3 regions of the Bacillus sp. N5-665 genome follow, and region 1 is predicted to be linked to each of the others. Evidence: riboswitches for the same ligand, from Rfam matches in the RefSeq annotation. Region 1 holds a riboswitch; each other region holds the start of a gene.
What was found. A riboswitch is a leader RNA that binds a small molecule or an ion and turns the genes downstream of it on or off. The one in region 1 is predicted to bind S-adenosylmethionine.
Positions count from the first base shown of each region.

Region 2: another riboswitch for S-adenosylmethionine. It lies ahead of MNO09_RS13545 (hypothetical protein); the one in region 1 lies ahead of metK (methionine adenosyltransferase).
Region 3: another riboswitch for S-adenosylmethionine. It lies ahead of MNO09_RS23770 (Na+/H+ antiporter NhaC family protein); the one in region 1 lies ahead of metK (methionine adenosyltransferase).

Region 1 covers NZ_CP093325.1:693,285-703,620, forward strand. The annotation lists gene MNO09_RS05925 (DMT family transporter) at 1-599, shown strand, start outside; gene MNO09_RS05930 (hypothetical protein) at 628-849, opposite strand; gene MNO09_RS05935 (ATP synthase subunit I) at 1,141-1,524, shown strand; gene MNO09_RS05940 (hypothetical protein) at 1,639-1,836, opposite strand; gene pckA (phosphoenolpyruvate carboxykinase (ATP)) at 2,151-3,737, opposite strand; SAM riboswitch class I at 3,966-4,087, shown strand; gene metK (methionine adenosyltransferase) at 4,257-5,456, shown strand; gene MNO09_RS05955 (hypothetical protein) at 5,498-5,677, opposite strand; gene MNO09_RS05960 (hypothetical protein) at 5,684-5,863, opposite strand; gene MNO09_RS05965 (MogA/MoaB family molybdenum cofactor biosynthesis protein) at 6,195-6,704, shown strand; gene MNO09_RS05970 (molybdenum cofactor guanylyltransferase) at 6,701-7,303, shown strand; gene MNO09_RS05975 (glycosyltransferase family 4 protein) at 7,586-8,728, opposite strand; gene MNO09_RS05980 (phosphatase PAP2 family protein) at 8,741-9,274, opposite strand; gene MNO09_RS05985 (gamma carbonic anhydrase) at 9,416-9,928, opposite strand; gene MNO09_RS05990 (alpha/beta hydrolase) at 10,003-10,336, shown strand, end outside.
Region 2 covers NZ_CP093325.1:2,147,591-2,157,926, reverse strand. The annotation lists gene MNO09_RS13595 (transcriptional regulator) at 1-21, shown strand, start outside; partial or broken gene MNO09_RS13590 (DUF5360 family protein) at 186-428, opposite strand; gene MNO09_RS13585 (YjcZ family sporulation protein) at 472-570, shown strand; gene MNO09_RS13580 (DUF7225 domain-containing protein) at 590-1,345, opposite strand; gene MNO09_RS13575 (short-chain fatty acid transporter) at 2,261-3,628, opposite strand; partial or broken gene MNO09_RS13570 (SGNH/GDSL hydrolase family protein) at 3,734-3,943, opposite strand; partial or broken gene MNO09_RS13565 (TIGR00366 family protein) at 4,364-4,642, shown strand; gene MNO09_RS13560 (hypothetical protein) at 4,684-5,037, opposite strand; gene MNO09_RS13555 (NAD(P)H-dependent oxidoreductase) at 5,034-5,609, opposite strand; gene MNO09_RS13550 (SWIM zinc finger family protein) at 5,633-6,022, opposite strand; gene MNO09_RS13545 (hypothetical protein) at 6,276-6,593, opposite strand; SAM riboswitch class I at 6,634-6,732, opposite strand; gene MNO09_RS13540 (hypothetical protein) at 6,855-7,046, shown strand; gene MNO09_RS13535 (YwiC-like family protein) at 7,079-7,801, opposite strand; gene MNO09_RS13530 (ECF transporter S component) at 7,985-8,686, opposite strand; gene MNO09_RS13525 (ABC transporter ATP-binding protein) at 8,659-10,320, opposite strand; gene MNO09_RS13520 (energy-coupling factor transporter transmembrane component T) at 10,293-10,336, opposite strand, start outside.
Region 3 covers NZ_CP093325.1:4,130,919-4,141,254, forward strand. The annotation lists gene brnQ3 (branched-chain amino acid transport system II carrier protein BrnQ3) at 14-1,369, shown strand; gene MNO09_RS23740 (DUF3922 domain-containing protein) at 1,392-1,688, opposite strand; gene MNO09_RS23745 (response regulator) at 1,787-2,419, opposite strand; gene MNO09_RS23750 (sensor histidine kinase) at 2,416-3,471, opposite strand; gene liaF (cell wall-active antibiotics response protein LiaF) at 3,471-4,211, opposite strand; gene MNO09_RS23760 (PspA/IM30 family protein) at 4,318-4,980, opposite strand; gene MNO09_RS23765 (lmo0954 family membrane protein) at 5,038-5,394, opposite strand; gene MNO09_RS23770 (Na+/H+ antiporter NhaC family protein) at 5,624-6,940, opposite strand; SAM riboswitch class I at 7,035-7,140, opposite strand; gene MNO09_RS23775 (ribonuclease FAU-1 family protein) at 7,261-7,779, opposite strand; gene gltP (glutamate/aspartate:proton symporter GltP) at 7,846-9,117, opposite strand; gene MNO09_RS23785 (murein hydrolase activator EnvC family protein) at 9,611-10,336, shown strand, end outside.

The DNA of each region.
Region 1 (10,336 bases):
CACCTATTTTTACAACTGTATTTGCGATTTTCTTGAAACAAGAAAAGTTTTCTTCTCGAAAGCTCATCGGTTCTATAATTGCCTTTGGTGGTGCTGCATTAGTTTTAGTAGCAGGGCATTCGCTTGCTAGTTCTTTTTATGGTAACGGAATTGGACTTATTACATCAATATGCTGGGGGCTTTATCCTGTTTTAGCAGGTCCATTAATTAAAAAATATTCAGCACTACGTGTTACCGCATGGTCAGCGTTAGTTGGCGCGATTCCGCTTTTATTGTTAAGTGGACCACATGTATTTATAATGCCATTTCACATTACACACGGAATGACACTATTCGCTTTACTATATTCCATTTTCTTTGTAACAGTATTTGGTTTAGTGATGTGGTATGTTGGTATTCAAAAAATTGGCGCGTCACATACGATGGTATATATGTATATAACGCCGCTTGTAGCTGTTTTATTTGCAGCTGTATGGGCAAATGAATATGTATCATTTCAACAAATAATCGGTGGAATTATTATTTTCTTCGGTCTATGGTTTGTGAAATTAGAGAAAGTAAAAATTCATTCTAATGCGGGGGAACCTATATCAAAATAGGAAAACAGATCACCTATGATCTGCTTTCCTATTTTTTTATTTTTGGTAAGAAGATGAGAAATAAGATAGCAGTAATAAGTGGAATTAAGTTTAAAAATGGAATACGGAAGAGTGTGATAAGAATAATACCTGGAAGAAGAACACCGAGGACAGCGTAGAAAATACTATGATTCTTCGTGTACCAATACAATGAAAGTCCAATAAGTGCAGGGATAATGAGGTGAATGAGAGCCATTAGAAAATAAATCATTAGACGCCCCCTTTATTTGTGTACTTATTACATCATATCCGTATGTTCATAGATTGATATCACTTTTTTCATAAATGGACGAAAAATGTTTGGAAAAACGTCACAAATTATGAGAATATGATGTTTAAAATCTTGTATAATATTATTTCCTGAAAATATTCAAACAACATAAACATACTGTTTATGTTGTTTTTAATTTGAGTGAAATGAATTTTAAGTAGTATGAACTCGAAAGAAATGAGTTATACAGCTTTTGTTGGATAGATAAAAATTACTGAAGAGGAGAACAGCATGATTAGTATGTCATTAAGATCGTTTAAAATTCAATCGTATTATTTACTAGGTTTTCTTTTACTAGGATGGATGTTAACGCCGTTTTCAGCTCATTTTCTAGGTGCTGGAATTGGACTGATTGTAAGTATGTATTGTGTTTGGCTTTTAGGGAGAAGAATTGAGAAGCTTGGAGATAGTATCGTAAAGAAAACGAAAGCACCGACGCTCGGTATGTTTAATCGGTTTGCAGCTGCTATTTTAGGTGCTGTTATTATGTACGAAATTGAACATCATATGGTTATGTGGGCATTTGCAGTAGGGATTCTGGGTGGCTATTTCTTAATCGTTGTGAATTTAGGCTACTATAGTATGAAAGATGAGGAAGAATTAACAAAGAGCTAAAAAGATAAAAAGCCTCTTTTTAGATGAAATAGAGGATCCGGCGGGGGATAGTACAATAGGAAGCGTAACTTTGCATAAAATATAGGTTTCCGCTTCCAATAAGTTAACATGAAATCACTTAGTAGTATGACTCTCAGGTTCTTTAAAAAAGTTAGATACAATACAACAAAATATTCCGGTAATTAGAATAATGTATTTTATCGTTTCACTTGTATGCTCAAATAAATTAACGTTAAGCATCACAAGTCCCCAAAACATTTGAATGGCTCCATAACTGAATAATATTTTTCCTGTACGAGAAAAATTTTTCATAGCCCTCTTCCTTTCCTGTATATGTAAATTTTATCATAAAAAACTATAAAACGAATGATTATAAAATGAATTTTCAGTAAGTTTATAGATGTTGGTATGCAATTTTATGAGCTAAGTCACAGATGAAGAGATTAAAGTTGTACTTTATATAAGATATAGAAAGAAGCTTACGTCAAAAACGTAAGCTTCTTTTTTATGTAAGTGTGTGTAACCGTTAAGCCGCATTGGGTTTTGTCGGTGAGTACGCGAAACTTTACGGTTACACGACACTTATTCATATGAGTAAAAGGGTTATTCCAACAGAAAGTTTGTACTTAAGCGATTGGACCGCCTAAGTTAATAATATCTTCAGAAACGCTGTCGAACTTTTTGAAGTTCTCTTTGAATTCGCTTGCAAGTTCGATTGCTTTCTCTTTATAAGCAGCTTTATCAGCCCAAGTTTGTTCAGGCATTAACACTTCGTCAGGTACACCTGGTACGTGAAGTGGAACTTCAAGACCGAAGATGTCATGTTTAGCTGTTTCAGTTTTCGCAAGTTCGCCGCTTAATGCTGCTTGAATCATTGCACGAGTGTAACCTAAGTTCATACGTTTACCAATGCCGTATTCGCCACCAGTCCAGCCAGTGTTTACTAAGAATACTTTCGCATCGTGTTTCTCGATTTTTTCACCAAGCATTTCAGCATAGCGAGATGCATCAAGTGGTAAGAATGGTGAACCGAAGCAAGTTGAGAATGTTGCTTGCGGAGATGTAACACCACGCTCTGTTCCTGCTAGTTTACTAGTGTAACCACTTAAGAAATGATACATAGCTTGTTCTTTTGATAACTTACTGATTGGAGGCAATACGCCAGATGCATCAGCAGTTAAGAAAATGATTGTATTTGGGTGTCCAGCAACACTTGGCAGTACGATATTGTCGATCGCATGCATAGGGTATGCAGCACGAGTATTTTCTGTTAAAGTAGTATCGTTATAGTCTGCGATACGCGTTTGGTTATTAATGATAACGTTTTCTAAAACAGATCCAAATTTGATTGCATCGAAAATTTGTGGTTCTTTCTCGTGAGAAAGGTTTACACATTTTGCGTAGCAACCGCCTTCAATATTGAATACACCGTTATCAGACCAACCATGCTCATCATCACCGATTAATTTACGGTGTGGATCAGCAGATAATGTTGTTTTACCTGTTCCAGATAAACCGAAGAATAGTGCTACGTCGCCTTCTTCACCTACGTTTGCAGAGCAATGCATAGAAAGAATATCTTGTTCAGGTAGTAAGAAGTTCATAATAGAGAAGATTGATTTTTTCATTTCTCCAGCGTATTCTGTACCACCAATTAGTACGATACGTTTTTCGAATGAAACCATAATGAATGCTTCAGAGTTTGTACCGTCAACAGCTGGATCAGCTTTGAAATTCGGTGCAGAAACAATTGTGAACTCTGATTCATGAGTTGTTAATTCTTCTTCAGTTGGACGAATAAATAATTGATGTACAAATAAATTGTGCCATGCATATTCGTTAATAACTTGAATTGGTAGGCGGTAATTGCGGTCAGCGCCTGCAAATCCATTGAAGACGAATAACTCTTCTTTTTCTTTTAAGTATTCTAAAACTTTAGTATATAATTTATTAAAATGTTCTTCAGAGATCGGCTGATTCACTGCTCCCCAAGCAATTTTGTCAGCAACCGATGCTTCTTTCACAATAAATTTATCTTTAGGAGAACGTCCTGTATATTTTCCTGTTGAAGCAGAAACGGCACCAGTAGAAGTTAATTTCCCTTCATTTCGCATTAATACTTTTTCCACTAATTGCGGAACACTTAGTTGAATCTGTGCATTGCTTCCGTTCAATAATTCGTGTAAACCAATTTGGACATTCACAGTACTCATATTTATATACCATCCTTTTCATTTAATGAAATATTTCTCGTAATCCCCAACAAGAGTATAACACAATTATATAAATAATGTATACTATTTATTTCTTTTTGTTTGTGTGAATGTATTATTTCCTTATTAATATTTCATTCCAGGCGTATTGAGAAAAACTTTCAGGAAAATGTGAATATTAATTGACAAATGAATATCATTTCTTTAGTATAGGTTGGGACGGATACTCTCTTATCCCGAGCTGGCGGAGGGACAGGCCCGATGAAGCCCAGCAACCTCATTTGTAGTGGTAAATACAGGTGAATAGGTGCTAAAACCTGTGCGAGGCTAACGGTCTCGAACGATAAGAGCAAAGGGCAAAAAGCAGTATGCAAGTAGCAAATTAAACCTTTCCTCTATGTAAAGTAGGAAAGGTTTTTCTGTATGCTTGTGTGGGAGAATAAATGTATGTCGCAGTTTGTGGCAAATTAAGGATGAGTTCCGTACAATATATACAATTACTGTAGGGAGGTTTACCACATGACAAAAAAACGTCATCTGTTCACATCTGAGTCTGTAACTGAAGGACATCCAGATAAAATTTGTGACCAAATTTCTGATTCAATTTTAGATGCGATCTTATCAAAGGACGCAAATGCACGTGTAGCTTGTGAAACAACTGTAACAACTGGTTTAGTATTGGTAGCGGGGGAAATTACGACTTCTACTTACGTAGATATTCCAAAAATCGTTCGTGAAACAATTCAAGGCATTGGTTACACACGCGCAAAATATGGATTCGATGCAGAAACTTGTGCAGTTTTAACATCTATCGATGAGCAATCTGCTGACATCGCTATGGGTGTTGACCAAGCGCTAGAAGCACGCGAAGGTCTAATGACTGACGCTGAGATTGAGGCAATTGGTGCGGGAGACCAAGGTTTAATGTTTGGCTTCGCATGTAATGAAACACAAGAATTAATGCCACTTCCAATCTCGCTTGCTCACAAATTAGCTCGCCGTTTAACTGAAGTACGTAAAGATGACACATTATCATACTTACGTCCGGATGGAAAAACGCAAGTTACAGTTGAGTATGATGAAAATGGTAAACCTGTACGTGTAGATACAATCGTAATTTCTACACAGCATCATCCAGATGTTACATGGGAAGAAATCGATCGCGATTTAAAAGAGCATGTAATTAAAGCTGTAGTTCCAGCAGAATTAATGGATGGAGAAACGAAATTCTTCATTAATCCAACTGGCCGCTTCGTAATTGGTGGACCACAAGGTGATGCTGGTTTAACAGGACGTAAAATCATCGTTGATACTTACGGTGGATACGCTCGCCACGGTGGCGGTGCATTCTCTGGTAAAGATGCAACGAAAGTTGACCGTTCTGCAGCATATGCAGCTCGTTATGTTGCGAAAAACATCGTAGCAGCTGGTCTTGCTGACAAAGCAGAAGTACAACTTGCATACGCAATCGGTGTAGCACAACCAGTATCAATTTCAGTTGATACATTCGGCACTGGTAAAGTATCTGAAGACGTACTAGTAGAACTAGTTCGTAACAACTTCGATCTTCGCCCAGCTGGTATTATTAAAATGCTAGACTTACGTCGCCCAATTTACAAACAAACAGCAGCTTACGGCCACTTCGGACGTACTGATGTAGATCTATCATGGGAACGTACAGACAAAGCTGCAGCTTTAAAAGAGCAAGCTGGTCTATAATATATGAAAAAAAGCTTTGCGCCGTGAGCGCAAAGCTTTTTTTATTTTGTTTTATTTACTACTTGGATGCAAGAACCACAATAAACTTCGCCGTCTAGCTCAATATACTTTTTCATATTAGTCATACCACTTGCTGGAAAGGGCATATGAATCCATGCTTTTTCATACGTTTGTATTTCCTTTTCACATGATTTACAAAGGATTGGTTTCTTCTCGAACATATGTAATCAACCTTTCATTTGACGTGCTTTACCCACGCAAAAGGCACTGCTTAGTAAAAATAGTGTTGCGAATATAATGCTTACTAATGTAGCGTATGGAATTGCGCCTTTTAGAGAAAAGCCAACAGTAATGGAAGCGACAAATAAGAGGATAAATGTTGTTGTTAATTTTTTATAAAGTTCCATAATATGTGGACCTCCTTATTTAGAGATTGAATGTTTAAAAATAAAATCTACTATATAGGCAAGTACGAGAGGAATTAATGTGCTAGTCAAATAGTAACGAATACCACCATCAGTCATAAGCACATACAATTTTAAAAAGTTAATATCAAACCCGTAAGCGATACATTGAAAAAGGGATAAAATAATTAGGAATGGTATAATGGGTACGTATCGTTTTATGTTATAAAACATAAATAAGATCCTTTATATAGATAAATGTACTTATATTGTATCATGTTGAATTCTTTGCTTCATACATAAGTTTACAAGAAAATGAAAGGGAAGATGAAAAATGAGTGTCAATGAACATAAAAAACAAGCGCCAAAAGAAGTGCGTTGTAAGGTCGTGACGATTTCCGATACACGTACGGAAGAGACAGATAAGAGCGGACAACTATTACATGAATTGTTAAAAGAAGCAGGCCATACAGTGACCTCTTATGAAATTGTAAAAGATGATAAAGAAAGTATTCAGCAAGCAGTGTTAGCTGGTTATCATAGGGAAGATGTTGATGTCGTGTTAACAAATGGAGGTACTGGTATTACGAAACGTGATGTGACGATTGAAGCAGTGTCAGCGTTATTAGATAAAGAAATTGTCGGGTTTGGTGAGTTGTTCCGCATGATTAGTTATTTAGAAGATATCGGAAGCAGCGCAATGTTAAGTAGAGCGATTGGCGGTACAGTTGGGCGCAAAGTTGTCTTTTCCATGCCAGGGTCTAGCGGAGCAGTTCGTCTTGCGATGAATAAGTTAATTTTACCGGAATTAGGTCATATTACATTTGAGCTGCATCGCCAATGAGTAAGTATGCTGGAATTGTATTGGCAGGTGGTATGTCGAGTCGATTCGGTGAGCCGAAAGCGTTAGCGAGCTGGCAAGGTAGTACTTTTATTGAGCATATTTTGAAAGTGATGACAACTGCGTTACAAGAAGTTGTGGTCATTAGTAACTCCGATATAAAAGAGCGAGTAGAGCAACTCGTACAAGTTCCTGTTATAGAAGATATTCCGCATTATAAAGGAAATGGACCACTTGCTGGAATTGTATCAGGAATGGAATATATAGAAGCAGATTGGTACGCTATTATGCCTTGCGATGCGCCGAATGTTTCGCATGAATGGTTTACCATTTTGCTGGAGCAAACGAGTTATGAATATGATGCGGTTGTACCTATTATTAATGGAAGAAAACAACCGTTACTTGCAGCGTATCATAACCGTGTCAAAGAAAAGCTTTATGCTTTGCTTCAGGAAGAAAAAAGAAGTATGGGCCAGCTTTTATCGCAATGTAATGTGAAATATATTGCTGGTGAAGATGTACAAGCGAATGCGGATTGGTTTATAAATGTGAATACGAAAGAAGAATATGTGCAGGCTCAAAAAAACCTTTCAAATGAATGAAAGGTTTTTTTGATATACAGAAATTGGGGAACAATTACTGTATAAAGGTATGTGAGTAAGTTGATTTTAAGGGGAATCGCTTAAAATCACCATACAGTAAAAATACTATATAACCATATATTAATTTTTATGGGTTTTTATTACAAGTATGTTTAGTTATGTATCTTTTTGTTATAATGGATATGAAAATAAATAGATATTTCACCTAATGTATCATTTAGTAAACTAAAATTTATAACTGTTTAATAAACTCCCTTCGTTTTTTGAAGGGAGTTTTTCTGTTTAAGCGAGTAATTCTGATGCGTTATGCTGAAGGACTTCTTCATATTGGTCAAGTAAGCCACGAAAGATTTCATCCCAGCTTTTTGATTTGGCATAAGACGTAGCAGCTAGCCCCATTTGCATTAGTTTCTGTTCATTTTGCAATAAAGAATGGATGGATGATAGAAATGAATCCGCATGTTTGGAGGGGCAAAGAACTCCCGTTTTTCCATCTGTAATAATATTTTTAACCCCGCCACTATTTGCACCAATGACAGGTGTTCCGCATGCAAGTGATTCGAGTACGACATTTCCGAACGTTTCAGTAGCGGATGGAAATACCATGATGTTAGAACAAGCATATGCTTCAGCTAAATCCTTACCTTGTAAATATCCAGTAAAAGTGACATTTGTTTTCGGAACAGATTCACGTAAATTTGTTGCTAGAGGACCGTCTCCTGCGATGAGCCAATGAATGTCGTTTCGAGTACGCGCTGTTTGCACGATAAGGTGTTGCAACGTATCAATATCTTTTTCAGGGGCAATCCGTCCAACATAGGAAAGGACATACTTTGCTGTAATATTATATTTTTTTCGGAATAGGTCTGTATTGTAAGATGGATGAAAGAGTGTGCAATCTACACCCCGTCCCCATATGGAGAGGGCCTGAAAGCCTTTATTTTTGAGTTGGTGTAACGTTTCAAAAGAAGGAACGAAATTTTTTTGCATATGACTATGAAACCATTTTAAATAGTTCCAAAGCATGTTAGAGAGAAATTCAATTTTGTAATAGCGTAAATAAGCATCGAAATCAGTATGATAAGAACCGACAACTGGGATGTTTAACTTTTTTGCATAATACAATCCACAAAGTCCCATGTTGAAAGGTGTGGCAATGTGAATAATGTCAGGTTTAAAGGAAAGAAGTTCTCGTTTAATGCGCGGAGTAGGAAAAGAAAAGCGGCATTCTGGATATAATATTGTTAACGGGATACTTCTCATCTTGTTCACATTAGCTACGAAATTATCTTCAGCTGTATGCTGAGGGGCGAAAACAGAATAGGCGATCTTTTCTTTCTGAAAGTAACGTGTTAATCGTTCTAGTGTTTTCGCAACCCCGTTGACTTGTGGCGTAAAAGTATCGGTAAAAATGGCGACTCTCATCATATCACTCCTTTATGTGAAAAGTGGGATGAATTGATAAAAAGAGATGATGCCAGAGCAAGTGCCGAGGCACATACCGACGAATACATCAGACGGATAGTGAAGCCCTAAATAAATGCGAGAAATACCAATGCATAATGCTAACGGTAATAGAAAAGCAAATAAGCTTGGATTATAGCAAACAAATGGAATAAGGACAGAGAAAACGGCTGTTGTATGACCAGACGGGAAAGAGTGGTCTTTTAATGGATGGACTGGATATTTCGCATCCTGAATTGTTAAATAAGGACGTTTTCGCGGATACCATCTTTTTAATATTTGCACAGGAATATGGCTAATTGCTAAAGAAATAGCAGTTGCGATTGCAGCTTGATGCAAAGTCCCTTTTGCAAAAATTAAAAAGAAAAGTGTGAGTGCGATTGAGAAAGTAGCACCACCTATATGAGTAATATTGCTGAAAAAGATATTTAATGTTTTTTGATCAAAGTATCGGTTAATTCCTTTGAAAATGTAACATTCTATTTTATATAGTCCACTGACCTTCATGAAAATTCTCCTCCCTCGTTTACATATATATGGAGATATTAGCTTTTATTTTAATAAGATTTTATTGAGGGAGTAATAATGTTTTGTAAAGAAAAAGTTAGTTTTCATCAAAAAAGCTGCCAATCTTATGGCAGCGGAAATTTATTTCTGTAATGATTTATAGTATTGACCTTTTTCAACATATTGTGTGCGAATTCGCTCCATGTCTTTACGGTCTTCCTCTGTTAACTCACGAACGACTTTCGCTGGGCGACCGAACGCTAACGTGTTTGGCGGGATTTTCTTTCCTTGAGAAACGAGGCTTCCAGCACCGATAAAGGCTCCTTCACCAATTTCAGCACCATCTAATATAATAGATCCCATTCCAATTAAAGCATCTTTTTTAATATGACAGCTATGTAAAATAACTTGATGCCCAACTGTAACATCGTTTTCTAAAATAAGAGGGTACTGCGGGCTTTGATGAAGTGTACATTGGTCTTGTACATTTACTCGGTCTCCAATGATTGTTGGTGACACATCGCCGCGTATGACTGTATTAAACCAAATACTTGATTCCTCACCAATGGAAACATCGCCTGTAATGGTAACATAGTCAGCGATAAAAGCACTACTCGCAATTTTCGGATTTTTTTCTTTGTAAGGGTATATCATGTAAAGCCTTCCTTTCCTAGAGACTAGTTTTAGTGTATCAAATTATGAGAAAGAGTGAAATGGAGGAGAGCCGTATGTGGAATTATGAAGCAGAGGAAGCGAAAGCGAAAGCTGTCGTTGTTATCGTGCACGGCGCAATGGAATATCACGGACGTTACGAAGCCGTTGCGGAAATGTGGAATCATATCGGCTACCACGTCGTAATGGGGGACCTTCCGTCACATGGAACGACTTCAAGAAATAGAGGACATATTGATTCATTTGATGAATACATAGAGGAAGTTAAATTGTGGGTGAAAGAGGCAAGAAAGTATAGGTTACCTATTTTTATATTTGGTCATAGTATGGGTGGTCTTATTGTCATTCGTATGATGCAAGAAACGAAGAGAGAAGATGTAGACGGCATTA
Region 2 (10,336 bases), 1.5 Mb from region 1:
ACAATTATTCCAGAAACGTGAACTAACTCAATATACATAATACAAGCCGATGCTTCCTTACCATAGGAATCATCGGCTATCTTCATTTCAGAAATTGTTTAGCTTCTGTTTTAACTTCTGCTGTAAGGCTAGCGAAAAAACTGATCTAGAATTCGAATGTGCTTAAAGCCCTTGTCTTTCTTTTATTAAATGAACTCTTTTCTTTCTTTTTTCATGTTACTCTCATACCATCCACACTCTCTCCAAACACTTTTAAAAAAGAAGCATGGGTAAACTAATAAATATAAATTAGGAATCCACCAAGAAATATCGAAATCTAAACGGATTGTCCAAAATGCTAGAGCTTGTAATCCTGAACAAAAAGTTAAAATTAATGATAAGAATGCAAAGTGGCTCCAAATATGTTTTTGTTTAGAATGTAAATACATGAGCATACCCCTGTTGTTCCCTCTTATTAAAGGAGGAACTATTATGGGATTTGGTGGTAATTGCGATTTTACTGAAGGTTTTACTTTATTAGTTGTATTGTTTATTTTATTAATCATCGTTGGAGTTGCTTGCTTCTGCTAAAAAACTATAAGAAAAGACACTATGATAAGAGTGTCTTTTCTACTCTCTTTAAAGAATTTATATCAACCTCATAAGTATTCCCATATGGTCTAAGCGCCGGAAGTTCTTCCTTTGGCCCATAAAATAATACTTTCAAATCATCATCTTTATACTGAACTACAAAGAAGTCATCAAATTGGTCAAATGTGTTTTGATTGATCGTGATAAACCCTTTTTCTTGGGCAGTTGTTTTAACACTTATTCTTCTCCCATCTTTAATGACATCATATCCATGCTGATTCGTCACTTTGGATAGCTCACCATTCGTGTAAAGGACACAAAAAAATTCACCTAGACGACCTATAAGATGCCTTAATTCAGTCGCCTTACACCCAAGAACATTCATTTCAAATCGTAACATTTCAAAGTATGCCTCATATAACTTTTTGATTTGTGAGATTCCTATTTTATCCTTATCCTTATAAAAAAGAAGTTTACCATTATCCCACTCACCTACAATAGATTCACAATCTGCCCCTTTAGGTTTGTGAAAAACTAATCCTGTATAAGGATAATTTTCACCTACATATCTATAAGTTTTTTTATTTATATATATAAACAGATTTTTATTAAATACTCTCCCTTTATTATAACGGTTATAACAATAATCAGCAGGATTAATACTCCCCGGTTTCGTATTAAATTTTGTTATTAATCTGTCCTTTATCTCTGCAAATGTTACAGTATCGCCTATTTTCTCTTTAAGAGCCTCTATAAATTGCTCATAAATAGTCAATGTAATCCTCTCCTCATGCTTATCAATATTTTTAGCCATAGTACAACCTTTACTCTATAATTTGACCCGATTGTAGAATAACGTAACCGATGTTTTTAACTTTTTATATAATCATCTATATAAATTTTACATTTAATCACTTAAATTTCATAGCCTAATAGAGTAAAATATAAATTGGAGAATTTTATTAAAGGCTCGAAATAAAGATAATACTCCATTAAGAGCTCTTTTTAATTAGAAAACGCGTCTTTTTTGTATTGGCTTTTTAAATAAGGTAAACGTGAAGAAGCATTATAAAAAACAGGACAATAATATTAAATTGACTTCCATTCGAAGGAGTTTAAGCTTTGCATGAATGACTATTTGGTTGAGCAATCGATATGTTGTGCTGAAACGTCAATATATAAAAAAAGGATCTCTCTTGATAAAGAGAGATCCTTTTTTTACTTCTTCTTCTTTTCTGTCGGTTGGCTTTGTTTAGCGAAATTAGATGAATCATCGAAATTCGGTTGCTTTTTACCAGCATTATTACTTCTACCTTTTCCCATATGTAATGCACCTCCTCTCATCCTTACTATTCCCTATAAAAAAATCCTCTTGCATCCAGGAGGATTTTTTTATTGTCTCTTATTAATCATACCCAACTGTTCTCGTAGTACTTCCAACACTCCCGGTTCTTCCATACCATTTTGGATAGTTTTAAAACCATAGCGTTGATGGTGATTATCATGTTAGCTTGATAAAGAACAGCTTACGAATGAATTTGATATTGACCATGAATTAGCCATGTATTATGGATCATCCTTTCTAAAAAACATAAAAAAACACTATCCCTCCTCATGTTTTTACAGAAAGAATAGCGTGTTTTTTCATTTTAATGGTATTACTTGATAGTAATGTATATCCCTATGAAAACTAATATAGAAATAACATCAATAAACTTGTTACAATCCCGACCCAAATGCAAAGAATGAAACAATAACCCATAATATCTTTAATTTTCAATCCCAGTACTCCTAAAAGAGGTAGTGCCCAGAATGGCTGAATCAAATTTGTCCATGCGTCCCCCCAGCCTACCGCCATAGCGATAGTAGCCGGATCTACACCTAACTTTAATCCTGCTGGGACTTGCAGTGGCCCTTGCAAAGCCCATTGCCCCCCGCCAGATGGTGCCAATAAGTTCACCAAACCCGCTGACCAATATGTAAATATATCAAAGGTATCCTTTGACGCAATAGATGCCATCCATTCAATGATTGAGCTTCCCAAGCCTGAACTACCTAAAACAGCGATAATCCCCGCATAAAATGGAAACTGTAGGATAATTGGAGATATGGATTGCGCTGCTTCTTTGAATCCTTGTGCAAAGTTGCCAAGAGAACCATGCAGGAGCAAACCAAGTGACAAGAAAAATAAATTAATGATATTTAAATCTAAACTATGACCGTTTATGAATTCATAAACACAATACAACGTGCCGATTACGCCTAATACTATTCCTAAAACCGGTGTCCATTCCAGTTTTTCCGCAGGAGTTAAGTTTTTTTGCGGAGGTTTTACAAAAGAATTTGTATCTGTTTCGAGTGCTTTATATCTAATAATCCCACTTTTTGGAGCCATAAGGACAATAATAATTGGCATCGTGATGAATAGAGCGAAAAAAATAATTAGAGTAGAATAACTAAAGATTGTTTGTGAGGTAGGAATAATTCCAATCATATCTACAAGAAAATGATCCTTTGTGGCAATTGTCAGGCCAATAGAACTGGAGAGACCTGCGCTATATAAGGCTGTCGGAGCATAAGCAGCTGCTACAAGCAATGGAAAATGTGCATTCGGATTCTTTTTCGCCACTTCCTTTGCAATGATAGCTCCCACAACTACGGCTAGTCCCCAATTAATATAGTATGCAATTGCACTGATCAAAAATGTCATCGTATAAGCCTTTTGGGGTGTATCGGCTAACTTTGCAACGGACTGCAAGCCTCTATTAATAAAAGGGACAGAAGCTAGCGTCATCCCTGTAACCATTAATAATACCATTTGCATAGTAAACGTTAAATAAGTCCAAAACCCATCCCCCCAAGATTTTACGATTTTGTACGGATTTGAGGGATTCATCAATAAAGCTATAATGAAAGTAAATAAAGTTAGCAACACAGCAATAACAAAGGCATCTGGGACATATTTCTGAGACCATCTCGAAAATACATTTGCACATCGTGTAAGCAATGATTCTTTCTTTCCTGGTTCTGGATTTGTCTCCAATAAAGAATGTTTCATAAATATTCTCCTTTCTAAACTTTAATAAGGTAAATATAAATAACATTCCACAAAAGAAAATAAAATCCTTTTGCACTTGCTGCATACTAATCAACTAGAGTTACACTCAGATGCCGTTACTTTCACCCTCTCATTAACGATTGATTCCCACGGACGTGGTACCCTCGTATTAATAAATATCATTTTATGTTCATTTCCAATTAACTTTATAAACGAAACAAGTTGCTCAGTAGTAAAGGCTCCATTTGTATCTAATCCAACAATGAAATAGTTTCCTAAATTCGCTTCATTTTTTAACTCTTTAACTACAGGAATTATTATTTTAAATCCACAGGAATAACCAATTTCAAAACAAAATTAACAATACTAGTTGGCGGACAACCATTTACAATTCTTCAGGGATGGTTGTCTATCGAAGTTAGCGCAAACGGACGTAACTTTCAGATAATCAATACGCATTTAGAGCCGTTTTCTCCCCCTGTTCAAGTTGCTCAAGGGAACGAATCACTAACAGGACCAGCCAATACAAATCTACCGCTAATCCTTCTAGAAAATTCAAATTCAAGTGCTAACGGAACCAGTTCACCAACATATAGAAATTTCATCACGATATTGTATTAATTCAGCTTCTTATCTTAATAAAAAAATGTATTTCAATTTATAATTTTAATAGAAGGAATAGATTAAGTGGAGGAGGTACTTTGAGGATAGCGCCTTTTCTTTATAAAAACTCAAAATGCTGGCATTGTTAATATTTTCGTTCCATCTGGTGGCGGTCAATGGGCTGTGCAAGCACCAATTATGATTCCAGCTGGCGCTGAACTTGGTGTACCTGCTGCAAAAACAGCAATGGCAATTGCGTGGGGCGATGCTTGGACGAACTTGATTCAACCGTTCTGGGCATTACCGGCATTAGCGATAGCTGGTTTAGGTGCTCGTGATATTATGGGATTTTACGTCGTTAACTTACTATATGCAGGATTTATCATTAGTCTATGTTTCTTATTTATTTAAAACAAAAAGCTAGTTTTATACTAGCTTTTTTACATAATAAATCACTTATTTCCCACGCAATTTATTACGGTCTCCCACTCTATCTCCGTAAGATGTAACGCCTCAAATGAAAAAAAGTCTTCACATACTTTTTCAATTACATGTGGATTTTTCTTAAGGAAATTCCACTGTAACGCTTTAGGAAGAAAATACGTTTCATATTCTTTACTTCCTCTTACTACCTCATCCACTTCTCTTTCACAAATTCCTCTTATTAAATAATCATTCCTTAATTGAATCTGTATTTGTTGAAACATTTCACTACATTTCTTCAATTGGATTAAACAATTAATATATGTACGAAAAAGTTCATTATCATACTGACAACACTTTATAATACGTTCCATTTCATTCATAATGAACGAGCCTTTTCTTCTATGTGTAATAACCACTTTTCCCGCTTCTCTACTTTACTCGTTTTCACAGATTGAAAAACAGATCGTTTTATATCGCGAATGCCGCAAAAACGTAACACACCTCGCTTCATCATAATCCAATCGGCTGATCGATATAATAGTGCGACGTACCATAATGGCGAGTCTAACGTATTAATTACCCATGCCTTCTTCCCTTTCAATAAGCCTTTCGGCAGGGCTCCTTCATATTTATAAGCAAAACCAGCAACGAAAATGCGATCAATAAACCCTTTTAAAATAGCAGGCATCCCCCACCACCATATCGGATATATAAAGAGAAGCGTATCCGCTTCTTCCACTAACGTTCTGTACCGGGCTGTTTCTTCTTCATTTACTAAATCACGTCTTTTCTTCTCCTCATTAAATACAAGGACTGGATCAAATTGTTCTTTATATAAATCAAGTACCTTAACCGAATGATCTGTTTCTTGTAATCCTTTTTGTACATGCTTTAATATCGCCGCGTTAAAACTGGAAGGACTAGGATGAGCGTATACAATTAGTACGTTCACTACAAAACAACTCCCTCTATAAGTTACAGTTTCCCCTTCTTTAACATCTTTTCTACAATTTGCACGTTTTTCGAACTTTGTAATAAACGATTTAATAATGTAAGTAACTCTTCCTTTTCTAAATCTTTCAGTTTCTCTTTAAGCGTACTTTCACCAGCACCTTGAATATCATAAACAACTGCCGCCATATGCTTACAATAATTCTCATATGGACACTCGCAGCTACTTTCTGTAAAATTTTCAAGATCAATCATTACTTCATAGTTTCCTGCATTTCCAGTAACAAAAGCAAATATTTTCTTTTCTTGTATTTCAACATCTTCTACATGTCCTTCTTCATAATATTCAAAACCTTTATCCATAATGTACTTAGGAATCCATTTCGTTATATCATTTAGTAAGTAAGCGTACATAACAACACCTCTTCCTTTAATTCCCTTTTGACTTCCAAAACCCTGCATGTTATTCTAATAACTGTCAAATAGCAAGTCTATATGACAAAACGACTGACACCTATTCGGCGGAGGTGTCTCTTTTCATTTGCAGCCGATATGAAGTGCCTCTTTCAGGCACATTCAATCTTTGACACTACACACTCAACACCATTCCCTTGTATCAGGCTGCTTAAGCAGTCTTTTACTCTACATACTTCAAAAAAAAGAGAGCTTAGCTCCCTTTTCCTGCCTTATAAAATACCCCTTTTTCAGTATAGAGATATTCATCAGCTAATGTAATTTTCCCATCCAGTTTCAGTTCATCTAATAGTCTTGATAAATAAAATTGATGTAACATCTTTTTCGTGAATTTTCCTTCATGATGCGAAACGATATGTTCTTGAATATCTAACAATGATATTGGCTTATCTTGCTCTATCATATATTCATAAACTGTACTACGCAGTTTTACGTATTTTTCGAGTGTCACAGTACTTCGCAACCCCTTTCTTCTTAATATAAATTTTCGTAATCGGTTTTTTTGCAACAAAAAAACCTCTCCGATAAGAAGAAGTTACGTATATATCTTCGTCTTATCTCCCAGAACAAATATGTTCTGCTGGAATTAGCACCTGCATCGCGGTTGCTGGGTTTCATCGGGCCAGTCCCTCCACCTCTCTGGATAAGAAAATATTCACTTAATTCCTACTATACGTAATTTCGTTTTAATTGTCAAATAAATATAACAAATTATATTTTGTTCCTTACTGTTCATACTATACATATATGAATATGCAAGGAGGATTATGAAATGCACGAAAATGCTCGTGGATATGTCCAAAATTCTTTTCAATCATTACAAGAAGCAAAACATTGTTTAGAAGAAGCGCTACAGACTGTTGAAAAAGATTTTAATCGCGCTCGTATTGAACAATCACTTTATGCGATCGAACAAGCTATTCAACGCTGTGATTACACCGTTCATATTTTAGAACAAGATTGAAAAAACTTCCCATCATAAGATGGGAAGTTTTTTCAAATGGCATACTTCATAATTATTACCGTTATAATTAAAAAATATACAGAATTAGCAATTTCTAAAACCCCTACTTTTATAATAGAAATTTTTTTGCCATACAACATAATTGCTCGAATGACACTCGGTATAAAAATAAGAGAACACCACGGATTCATTGAAAATACAATGATTGTTAATACAATATGGTACCCCCATGATATACGGCGATACTTCGGGTTATTTTTCTCGCGAATCATCGTTTTTACATAAAATGTACTTCCTAAAAAATATAAAAATGAAATAAGCGCAATAAATAGTGCTGTTTTATCTATAAGTTTCATTGAAAAATAATAACTAACTAAACCACCAATACAAAAAACAATAATCGCACTAATGTCATTTAGTAACGCTCTTTCATTCTTTTGACGGGCGTAATACATATTTACTATAAATAATGGAATCATTACTGCTACGAATAAAAGAATGCGCCATTCATATAATAGAGAAATCATCCCAAATACGAAAGCGATGATAAAATATACAATTGCTGCATGTAAAAACTCTTTTTTTCGTTTTTGCTTTATGTACGTAAGAAATGGATACGTAGCTAAATAGATAAAGAACCAAGCTAAAAACAATGGAATATGATAAATAGTAGGTTTCCCAAGTATGACACTTAATAGAAATGGTATAACGAGCATGGCCCATGCACCATGTTGCTTCGGAATAACTAACTTCATTAACTATACACCTCCCTTTTGAAAATAGTTCTCACCTACTATTATACAAATAATTTTATATAGTAACGGATATATATTGGACTATTTTTTGACAATAAAAAATGCTCCTTACAATATGTAAGAAGCATGAAAGAGGCAAACGAATATGTAAGTCGCGACCCTACCTTATATGAGTATGCTTTTCTATGCCATGTTATGCTTATCTAATATGCCATATTTCTTTTTGAATCTCGTAAGAATCGTAATCCAAGACGTACTAAATAATAGTAAGAAAACAACATTCGAAATCGCATGGCTCAAATCGAAATAAAAACTTGCGATATAATACGAAATGACAGCTTCCCACGTTGCCTCACGTATGAAACCGAGAAGCCCCCAGAAGTTCATAATCCAACCAAATAAAAATCCAACAAACAATCCGTATAGAAGTCTTCCCCATAGCTTTCTCATTAAAAATGTATTACGTAATAATCCAGCTATAAAACCAATCATACCCCAGGAAAACATTTGCCACGGCGTCCACGGACCTTGCCCTAAAAAGATGTTAGATACGATAGCCGCTGTTGCACCGATCATAAAACCAGTTTCACTCCCAAACACAATTGCAGAAACGATAATGACAAATGAAGTCGGTTGTACACTTGGCAATATCGAAAATGGCACGCGGCTAACTGCTGCAATTGCCGCTAACACAGCAACGAGCACAATTTCACGTGAAACAAAAGCCTTTCTTTCAAAGCGGATATAGAAAGGTAACATAATAATAACTAATAAAAACAAACTACTTAACATGTAATAACCGTCCATGATAAGTGTAGTAAAGAGTAATGTGCCTATTATTACTGCAAAAATACATATTATGAATGCAACATATCGTTTGGACACGCTTCGTACACATCCTCCCACGTTAATGCATATGGCAATTCTTTTCGAATGAATCGATTGATAGATGTTGTATAAAAGAAGTTTCCACTAAAAAATTCCTTCGGTGCATCATTCATAATAACTGCTCCGTCAAATAACATCATGCATTGATCAACGTATTTCGCTGCAAACTCAATATCATGCGTTGCCATTACAATTGTTGTACCTTCTTTTTGTAGCTTTCTAAATAGCTCTCCTACTCTTTCTTTTTTCCACGGATCTAATCCCTTTGTCGGTTCATCAAGTAACAATAAAGTCGGCTTTGATAATAACGTTGTACATAACGCAAGTAGTTGTTGCTCTCCCCCGCTACAATCATGCGGATGGCGTTCTTTAAGCGAATGTAACCAAAACTGTTTTAGCATATCTTCTGCTATTTCTTTTCCTTGTTCTCCATATAACTCACGTGCACGTTCATACACTTCTTCCCACACTGTATCAAATGTAAAATGATAATACGGATGTTGTGATACATACCCGATCCTTTTAAATCGTTCTTTCGAATCAATTTTATGTATCACTTTCCCATTCCACTTTACTTTCCCTCTTCTCGCTTTTTGCACTCCCGCTAAAATCGTTAACAGTGTAGATTTACCTGTACCATTTTTCCCAACGAGAGCTACCCATTTTCCTTTTTCAATCGATACGGTTAAATATCGTAAAATAAGCGGACTATTTTTTTCATATTGGAACGAAATATGCTCTGCGCTTAAAATGACTTCTCGCTTTTCACTTTGTGCTATTGGCTCATTCACATATGATATATCTGAAAAGTTATTCAGTTTCATTTGTGCTTCTCGCACTGTAAACGGAATATCTTCCACGTCCCATTCTAAAAACAATCTTGGAATTTGCGGAATAAATGGACGGAACTTTTCAACTTCCCACATGTTCGCTATAACCGTTTTAGGACTGCCATCATAAACGATGCGGCCGTTATCCATACAAATAACGCGTGTTGCAAGTGGTATCACTTCATCTAAACGATGTTCACTTAAAACGATCGTAATTCCAAGTTCTTCGTTAATACGTTTTAACAATCCTAAAAACTCTTTCGCAGCAATTGGATCTAACTGCGCCGTCGGTTCATCTAATAATAATAATTTCGGCTGCATAACTAATACCGCAGCTAAATTGACGAGCTGCTTTTGCCCGCCAGATAACGTATGAACAGATTGATGCAATAAATCTTGAAATCCTAAGAAGCTAATAAGCTCTGCTATTCGTTTTTGAATAATCTGTGATGGTAACCCGATATTTTCTAAAGAAAATGCTAATTCTTGAATTACCGTATCCATTACGAGCTGATTTTCTGGATTTTGAAATACCATACCAATTTCTTGTGCAGATAATAAATCAGGTACTTCCTCTAATAAAACGTCATCATAAAAAATTTCTCCTGAACGTGTCCCAATTGGAAGTAATTCCTTTTTAAAATGTTTTAATAAAGTCGTCTTCCCAGAGCCTGATCCGCCGGCAAGTGCAATAAACTCTCCTTTTTGAATAGAAAGAGAAATATGCTGTAACGCATATTCGTTTTCATCAGCATATACAAATGATAAATTGTTTATTTCTGCATGCGCCACCATATCCATTCCCTTCCTTCCATTA
Region 3 (10,336 bases), 2.1 Mb from region 1:
AGGAGGAAAAACAATGAACACTGTATCAAAAAAACATATTTTTTTCACGGGTCTTATGCTATTTTCTTTATTTTTTGGGGCAGGTAATTTAATTTTCCCTCCCATGCTTGGACAAAATGCAGGTGAAAACTTTTGGCCGGCAATGATTGGATTTTTACTAACAGGAGTCGGTTTACCATTATTAACTGTTATTGCAATTTCTTTATCAGGAAACGGCATGCAACAACTCGCAAGTCATGTTCACCCATTATTCGGAATTTTCTTTACTGTAGTTGTATACATCGCAATCGGTCCTTCTATGGGAATTCCACGCGTTGCAAATGTCGCTTATGAAATGGGTGTTAGTTCTTTCTTACCGGAAACAATTCGCTCTAGTAACCTAGCTCTATTTTTATACACGGTCATCTTCTTCGCTATCGTATTTTGGCTTAGTTTAAATCCATCTAAACTTGTCGATCGCATCGGAAATATTTTAACACCTATTTTATTACTCTCTATTTTCTTACTATTTGTTAAAAGTGTATTTACACCACTCGGGCAATCAGGACCAGCAATGCAAGAGTATCAAACTTCTCCAATCTTCAAAGGCTTTATGGAAGGATACTTAACGATGGATACCATTTCTGCGCTTGCATTTGGAATTATCGTTGTAAATGCCATTCGCTCTAAAGGTATGAGTGATCGTAAATCCATTGCTATCGCAACAGCGAAAGCAGGACTTATTGCCGCTACTGGTCTCGTACTTGTATATGGCGCACTTGGCTGGCTCGGTGCAACTAGCGTCTCGCTCGGATATGCACAAAATGGCGGACAATTACTTACTGTTATCGTACAGCAATTATTCGGTCCATACGGTTTACTTCTATTATCTCTAATCGTTACACTCGCTTGTCTAACGACTTGTGTTGGACTTGTATCTGCGTGTAGTCAATATTTCTCAACATTATTGACTAAATTTTCATACAAAATGTTCGCGATTATCATTTGTGCGTTAGGATTATTAGTTGCCAACTTAGGTTTAACGAAAATTATTGCCATCTCTGTTCCAATTCTACTTGTTGTATATCCAGTTGCAATTGTACTCGTTCTACTATCGTTACTTCATAAATATTTCGGTGGATATCGCTCTGTTTATGTAGGTGCTTTAATTGGAGCTGCAATCGTAAGCGTATTTGACGGATTAAAACAAGGTGGCATTTCAGTTTCATTTATCACAACATATTTTGAATTTATCCCTTTATATAATGAAGGAATTGGCTGGCTAATACCAGCATTAGCCGGGGCTATTATCGGGCTTACAATCGCTAAGTTAAGCGGTGCGAAAAAAGTTCCCTTAATAACCGATTCCCGCGAAGTAAAAGCATCCTAAAAAACTCCCGAAAGGGAGTTTTTTACTTTTGATAAGCAGTATGATTAAAACTGCTTATTTTATACGCTTTCGTATAATATTCGATATTTGTATCCACTGTTTCTACTTTGACAACATCGTAGCAATCTTCTTGCTTTACTAAAAATAAATAGTACTCTTCTGTCGCCTCAACAATTGCAATTTTATCTGTTTCAACATTATATTGTTCACAAAGCGCTTGTAATGCGTTCACATAATCCCCTAATTTTTTAGACTTATCCATGCCAAATATCGTTTGAACTAACATACACTCTCTCCCCTTTGTATGTACTGTTAACAACTTAATGATAACGCTTACATTTATTAACGTCAATAAAAAGATTTGGCGTAAACTAATAATCAGTGGGATAGCCCCCCACTGATTAAAGTTTCACTTTATCATTTCGTCAATTGATGTCTAAACGCATAAATAACCGCCTGTGTCCGGTCACTGACATTTAGCTTATTTAAAATATTACTCACATGTGTCTTTACTGTTTTGAGGGCAATAAACAATTCATCTGCAATCTCTTGATTACTTTTCCCCTCTGCAATTAATAACAAAATTTCAGACTCTCTTTCTGTTAACTCCTCGTGCAAAGGTTGTTCTTTCTTCTGACGCATACGAGACATCATTTTACCAGTAACTTTTGGCTCTAATACCGTTTCTCCATCATAAGTAGCTCGTACAGCGTCTGCTATATCACTTGCTCTTGATGTTTTTAATAAATAGCTTGTCGCTCCAGCCTCAATAACAGGGTACAATTTCTCATCATCTAAAAAGCTCGTTACAACTACAATTTTCGCTTCTGGCCATTCCTGAATAATAGCACGTGTTGCTTCAACCCCATCCATCTCGTCCATGACAAGATCCATCAAAATAATATCTGGTCTTAATTGCAGTGCTAACTCTGAACCTTTTCTTCCATTTTCAGCTTCTCCAACTACTTCGATATCTGGCTGCGTTGATAAATATGCTGATACACCCATTCGAACCATTTCATGATCATCGACAAGTAACACTTTTATCATGATTCTCCCCCTCTCTCAATCATAATCGGTACTTTTACTTCTATTTGCGTCCCTTTAGCCGGGAAACTAAGTACTTTTAATGTCCCACCAATTTCATGAACACGCTCTTGCATTGATCTTAAACCATATGAACCAGCCTTATTCACTCCGACTTCAAATCCAACGCCATCATCAATAATTTTTAGAATTGCATATTGATCAATTTTCCGAAGACGCACTTCCGTTTTCTTCGCTTTCGCATGTCGTAAAGTATTGGATAAAGCTTCTTGCACAATACGAAATAAATGGTCTTCTACACCTTTTTTCAATTCTATTGGCTCGATTAGCCATTCAATTTTCATATGTTGCTTTCGCGATAATTCCGTTAATAATTCCTCTATACCTTGTGTCAGTTTCTTACCTTCTAATTGTACAGGCCGTAAATGAAGAAGCAATGCTCTCATTTCTGATTGTGCATTTACAACCATATTTTCAACGAGCTGCAACTGCTTTTGCGTCGTTTCTGGAATTTCAGCCACTTGTTCATTAATAGCCGACATCATCATCGACATTGCAAAAAGCTGCTGACTTACAGAATCATGCAGCTCTCTCGCCAATCGATGCCTTTCTTGGGATATCGCTTCTTGTCTCATCTCTTCATTCCAATGAGCTCGTTCATTCGTTACTTTTTGAAAGAGTCCAGCTTGCTCCTCTAATCGACGAGCAAGGCCTATTACTTTTCGTTCTACTTCATGAAATTCATCATCTGCAGTAAACGAAACATCGCTCGGAAAATTCCCTCGCTCCACTTCAAATAGAAAAGTATTTAATCCTTGTATACGCTGCTCTATATAGTAACCGATTGCATATCCTACAATTCCCCCGATAAGTAAACTTGTAGTCATAATAAACAAGCCAATTGGAACAGAAGCGATGGATTCCTTCCATAATAAATCGTACACTTGTTGCTCACTTTTCCATACATATACAATTGTACAAATGAGTGCAATACTAACAGAAGACAACATAGAATAACGAATATACATCCACGAAATATTTTTTTGTTTCTTCATTATACTTTCCTCACTTCCGTATCGCCTACGACAAGCGAAGAAATAATTTTAATACGACGAGGAGCTTCTTTATACTGCTCTGTTCTAAATGTAACATTGCGATTAAATCCTGTCTCTTCATGTCCTGGCAGGAGCACACGTCCGACAATAACAGAATGATTTAAAGACAGTTCAATATCATATGGCACATATAAACGAATATTACCAACTACACCTCGGATAACAATTACCGTTTCTCCTTCTGGAATCATAGCAGTTGTTAAATCTATTTCCACATCACAAGCACCATATTGAACATTAATATCCTCAAGTTCATAAATATGATCCATCATTCGTATATTCCCTACAAACATATTTTTTAAATATGGTTCTGTACGATATATTTGCTTCTCTTCGTCTATAATCCCTTTTTCTTTAATTTCAACCTTTATTGCTTTTTGCTGATGTCCTTGTTGAATCAGTTGATAACCAATTAAAGCTAAACAAGCAAATACGACAAGAACAAATGCTGCTGATGAAAATAAGAAGAATAAAAATACTATACCACCAACAAATAAAAATACATTTCCCCTTACGTAACGATTCTTCTTACGATAATGCCTTCCAAACATAAGCATAATAAATGCAAAAATGAGACCACCTGGTTCAAAATGTCCAAGTATCATATCAAGAAAAAGACCGAATCCAAATATGATGAGGAGCATCCCCATTAATTGTGTTTTTGAAAATTGTTTCTTCATTTCAGCTCCCCCCTTCTTGTCACATATACATAGAAGAAAAGGCATTGCTTTCCAACACCTTTTCTCCTATCACTATATCATAAGCCTGTTTTATAATATACTACTATTATTTTGTTAACTCTTTCGTTAACGATACATCATTCTTCTCTTTCATTTCACGCTCAAGCTTTGCAATTTTCATATCAAATGTGTCACGTTCATGGTCCTCATTTATACGAGATTCTAAGTCGCAAATATGATTTTCAATTTCTTCAAAGCGTAAGAACGGATTATTTTCATCCATTTTATGCATCGCTGTATTCATACGACGATTTGCATGTGCCATATTTTCACGTGCCATTAATTCCATACGTTTTGCGTGCATTTCTTTTAATTTATTTTTCATCTCAGTAAGACGACGCTCTAACTCATCAATTTGCTCTACAACACCTGCATACATTTCTTCTAATCGAGTTACTTGCCCTTCATAATACGCTACTTCTTCTAACGCACGCTCATGTAGTTGTAATTCACCTGCTTCTTGAGCGACGATCGCTTGCTTTGATCTTTTATTAACGAAATAACGTGCTTGCTCAAGCTCACGAGCGAAATTAGATTTTAATGTTTTATGGCGCTCAATTAACTTCTCAATTTTTGTTATTTCACGCTCACTATCGCGTAAATATTGGTTTAACATCGCCATTGGATTTTTTCTTTCTTTCTCATCTAACACATTATGAAAATCTGCTAAAATTGCATCGCGTACACGTCCGAATAAAGATTGTTTCATTATAATCTTCCTCTCTTCTACTTTATAAATTTGATTTAATTTTTTATTAGTTTTTTATTAGTTTTTCATTAACTTGTTCCACTCATCTTCAAAGTTGCTATATGGTTTAGAACTTTCTGGTGCAGAATCAACAACTACATTTTTTTCTTTTTTCCACTCACGGTATCCGTAGTATAAAACTACTAATGCTGCGATACCGATTAATGCTGGGGAATGAGAAAGGGCGATGGACAAGCCGATCAAACCAACAATACCCCAAGCTAACTTTCCAAAAAATGATTGTGCTCGCACAAATGATTTATAGCTCCAGTACACAACTCCTGCTCCAATTGCGAATCCTATAATACCAGCAAGACTGCCAAGAGCAATTAAAGCTAAAATACCAGCCGCGATAAACGCTAGAAATTGTTTCATCTTGTGCTTGCCTCCCTTCGATTTGATACTCTTATCTTAACTATATTTTCACTTTTCCATAACGAGCTTAAGAACCGTTTTCGACTCAGACTTAAGACTGAGTTGCATTCAGCCTTTTGTAAAAATATGCGGTAGGATAGGATGATTCACTCTTTTATCGCAAATAAAAAGCCGTACAGAGAACATTCTCTGTACGGCTTTCGTTACTATTCATAAACTTCATTTTAATTTATGCTGTTTTGTGATACTCTTTCTTTCCTGCTACTTTAGAAAACTTCGGGAAACCAATTAATATAGAAATAATTCCACATACTCCAACTAAAATCGGATAAAACGCATATGGTAACAATTCAATCGGAGATAACGCCGCAAATCCTGCTGCCGTTAACATTTGCGCACCATACGGAATTAATCCTTGCACACAGCATGAGAAAAGATCTAATACACTCGCTGATTTACGAGGGTCAATTTCATATTGATCTGCAATGTTTTTCGCAAGCGGACCTGTAAAGATAATAGAAATCGTATTATTCGCTGTACACATATTCGTCATACTCACTAAGCCAGCAATACCGAACTCTGCTCCTTTTTTTGAACGAATGTTACGCGTTAAAAGATTCATTAAATATTGAATGCCACCATTATATTGAATCAGTTCGACCATACCGCCAATTAAAATAGCAAGTAATACTAACTCCATCATACCGCCCATTCCAGCCGTTACACTTTTAAAGAAACTCTCTAATGTGTAACTCCCATCTAAAAGACCGATAACGCCAGATAGTACAGTTCCACCAGTTAACACAATAAGTACATTCCAACCAAGCAATGCTGTAATAAGTACTCCTGCATACGGTAAAATCTTTATCCAGTCAAAGCTATGCGCTTTAATCTGCGTGTCGCTTCCTAAAGTAACGATTACTAATAGTACAATTGTAATAATAGCTGCTGGTAATACAATTAAAAAGTTCGTTTTAAACTTATCTTTCATTTCCGTTCCTTGTGAACGTACAGCTGCGATTGTTGTATCTGAAATAAATGATAAATTATCACCAAACATCGCCCCGCCAACAACAGTAGCCATCGTAAGTGCAATTGAGATATCAGTTTGCCCACTAATACCTACAGCAATTGGTGCTAATGCAGCAATTGTTCCCATTGAAGTTCCCATCGCTAATGAAATAAATGCCCCTATAACAAAAATTCCAGCTACAATAAATCCTTGCGGTAAAATGGATAACGCTAAATTAACTGTAGAATCAACGCCACCCATCCCTTTTGCTGTTTCAGAAAACGCTCCTGCAAGTACAAAAATCAGAACCATAATCATAATATCCGGGTTCCCTGCACCTTTAGCGAATCGTTCTACTTTTACATTAAAGCTTTCTTTACGATTCATTGCTAAAGCGACTCCTACAGCAATTGAAATTGCTACAAGTATCGGCAATTTATAGAAATCACCTGTAATAATTCCAGAACCAATAAATAGCGCCAAAAATATCCCAAGTGGTAATAAAGCCAAACCATTTCCTCTCGTTTCTTTCAAAGTACCATCTCTCCCTAGTTTCAACCTTTTTCTAATGAATAACAAAAGACCTCTTCCAATGAGAAGAGGTCTTATACATCTATAAGAAACACTCTTCTCATCTTTCAAGCACATGCTTGCTGGATTTGGCACAGCACTCTGAAATCGAGTCCGCTGCCGAGGCATCGTAGGGCCAGTCCCTCCGCCTCTCTTTATAAGAAGGTTTCATATTTATTTTTTAATAATAATTTCTTCCCTAACTTTACTCGCTTACAAAACAAAAGTCAATTATTTTTTGTATAGATTTTTTTGGTAATTATGAAAAAATTTGAATACAACAATCATTTTAACTTTTTGATTTCTTCTTCCAATATTGAAATCCAATAAAATTCACTATTTTTTATTGCATCTATTATCCATTTCGTAGTGTACCAAGCTAACTCGTACTCTTCTTTTGTAACATCGCCACTTTTATAGGCATCCTCTAGCTCATCTTCATCTAGTACATACATCTTACCGTTCGGTAATAACACTACATCTAAATATAAATCATCAAAATACGGTAAACCACGGTCATCAATTTTATATTCTTTCGCCACATCGATGTAATATTGCACTAATTTTTTCTGATCATCTAACATAGCTGTAATCGCAAAGTTTTTCCCGTCTATGAAATATTGAATCCACGTATATTGATTCTCTGCGATACAAAGTTTTTTACCATCATATTCTTTACAACTAGGTTCTCTTACCTTTTTTATGTCTAATATTCCTAGCATTCCTTCTTCTACTTGCTTAACCGTATAATCCTTCTCTATTAGTCGCTTCCACGAAGAACCGTCACCATATTTACGTTTCATTACGTCCGCTTCCCTTCTATATAGAAAAGCCCCCACATATTATGTGAGAGCTTGTTCAAATTATAATTAAGCTGCTTGCTTATTAGAAATTTCTTTCAAATAAGCTTGTCCTTTTTCAGCGTCATACTGACCTTCCCACTTAGACATAACTACAGCTGCTAAAGAGTTACCTACAACGTTAACTGCTGTACGAGCCATATCTAAAATACGGTCAATACCAGCGATGAATGCTAAACCTTCAGGTGGAATACCTACTGTACCAAGTGTCGCTAATAATACAACGAATGATACGCCTGGTACACCTGCGATACCTTTTGATGTAACCATTAATACAAGTAATAATGTAATTTGTTGTGTAATAGATAAATCAATACCGTACATTTGTGCTAGGAAAATAGCCGCAATTGCTTGATATAAAGTTGATCCATCTAAGTTAAATGAATAACCTGTCGGAATAACGAAAGATGTAATTGCTTTCGGACAACCGAACTTCTCCATTTTCTCCATGATTTTCGGTAAAACTGTTTCTGAACTCGCTGTAGAATATGCTAAGATCAGCTCGTCTTTTAAAATCTTAAAGAATTGGAAAATGTTAATTCCAAATATTTTCGCTGTAAGTCCTAAGACAACTACGACGAAGAAGATCATTGCTCCATATACGACAATTAGTAATTTCCCTAATGGAATTAATGAAGCTAGACCGAATGTAGAAACTGTAACACCAATTAGTGCAAACACACCAAATGGTGCAAATTTCATAACTTGGTTTGTTACATAAAACATTGCATCAGCTACACCTTGGAAAAATTGAAGAACCGGTCTTCCTCTTTCACCAATTGCTGCTACACCTAAACCAAATAATACAGAGAAGAAGATAATAGCAAGCATATCTCCGTCAGCTAATGACTTCATAATGTTTGTTGGAACAATATTTACAAATGTATCTGCAAATGAATGACTTTGCACTTGCTCTGTCGTATGTGTATATTTCGAAATATCTGTCTTCGTTAACTGATCCATATTTACGCCTTTTCCTGGTTGGAAAATATTCGCAATTAATAGACCGACAATAATTGCAATTGTTGTAATTATTTCAAAATAAAGAATTGTTTTTCCGCCTAGTCGGCCCAGTTTTTTTACATCACCAACACCAGCAACCCCAACAACAATACTTGCTACAACAATTGGTACAACGATCATTTTAATTAATCGGATGAAAATATCACCAATTGGTTGTAAATATTTCACAACCGCTGGATTATCAAAGAAAATCGCCCCAACTGCAATACCAAGCGCAAGTCCTATTAATATTTGCCATGCAAGTCCTATTCTTTTCATATTTGTTGTAACCCCCTCTTCGATGTGTCACTCTATCTCTCATTCTATATTTATAAAACTTGAAATTAAGAGTATTACATATTATTCGACAATTCACTACATTTTGTCCCTGTTAAAAATCATAAATCAAAATTTAAAATCTGACAACAAAATAAGTTTGCCCGAATGCAAATAATTTTCTTGACAAAAACAAAACCCATGTCAGAAAACCTCACATGAGAACGATTCCTTATCAGTGTTTTATTGGATTCCTATCTACTATTTTACTATATAAAACAAATATATTTTTCCTTTATTTTACAATAAAATCCAAAAAATACATCCTTGTTGAACGAATAAAAAGCGCATCCAACATGACAATTATCATTAAAAAAATGATAAATTCCGACAAAACTTAGCAATTTTATAAAATTTTCTTTACATTATGGTTACAACGATAGACACTCTTCTTCTTATGATATATAACATTCATAGGGAAAGGAGCCAGACAACCATGAAAAAGAAATTTGCAGCGTTTAGTGTTTTAGCAGCAGGAACGATTTTTGTTTCTCCACTACTTTCACCCGTATACGCTGAAACGAATCAAGATAAATTATCTAATATTCAATCTGAATTAGAAGGAAAACAAAATGACTTACAAAATAAATCAGCCGAGAAAGAACAAATAGAAAAGGAAATTCAAGAATTACAAAAGAAAATCGACGACCTAACTACTTCTATTAATAAAAACGAAGCTGAATTAAACGATACAAAAAAAGAAATTAGTAAAACACAACAAGTAATCGCTGAAAAAAAGAAACATATAGAGCAATTACAAACAAACATAGATACGCGTCAGGAAGTTATTAAGCAACGTTTACAATCTATGCAAGAAAAACCTCGTACAAATATCATTACAGAGGTATTAACAAATTCTACAAATATTGCTGATCTTGTTGATAATATGTACTCTGTAAGTTTAATTTTAAACAATGATACAGATATTGTGAAAAAGCAAACAACTGACCAAAATGCTGTAGCAACTGAAAAAGAGGCTGTTGAGAAAAAAGAGCAACAATTAAAAGAATCCGAACAGAAATTAGTTCAAAAACAACAAGAGTTGCAAACGAATCAGCAACAGCAGCAAACCTTTATTAGCGATCTACATACGAAAGTAGCAAAAGTAGATTCAGAGATTGAAGGATTAGAAGAATCTAAAGGCATTTTAGAAAATCAGCGT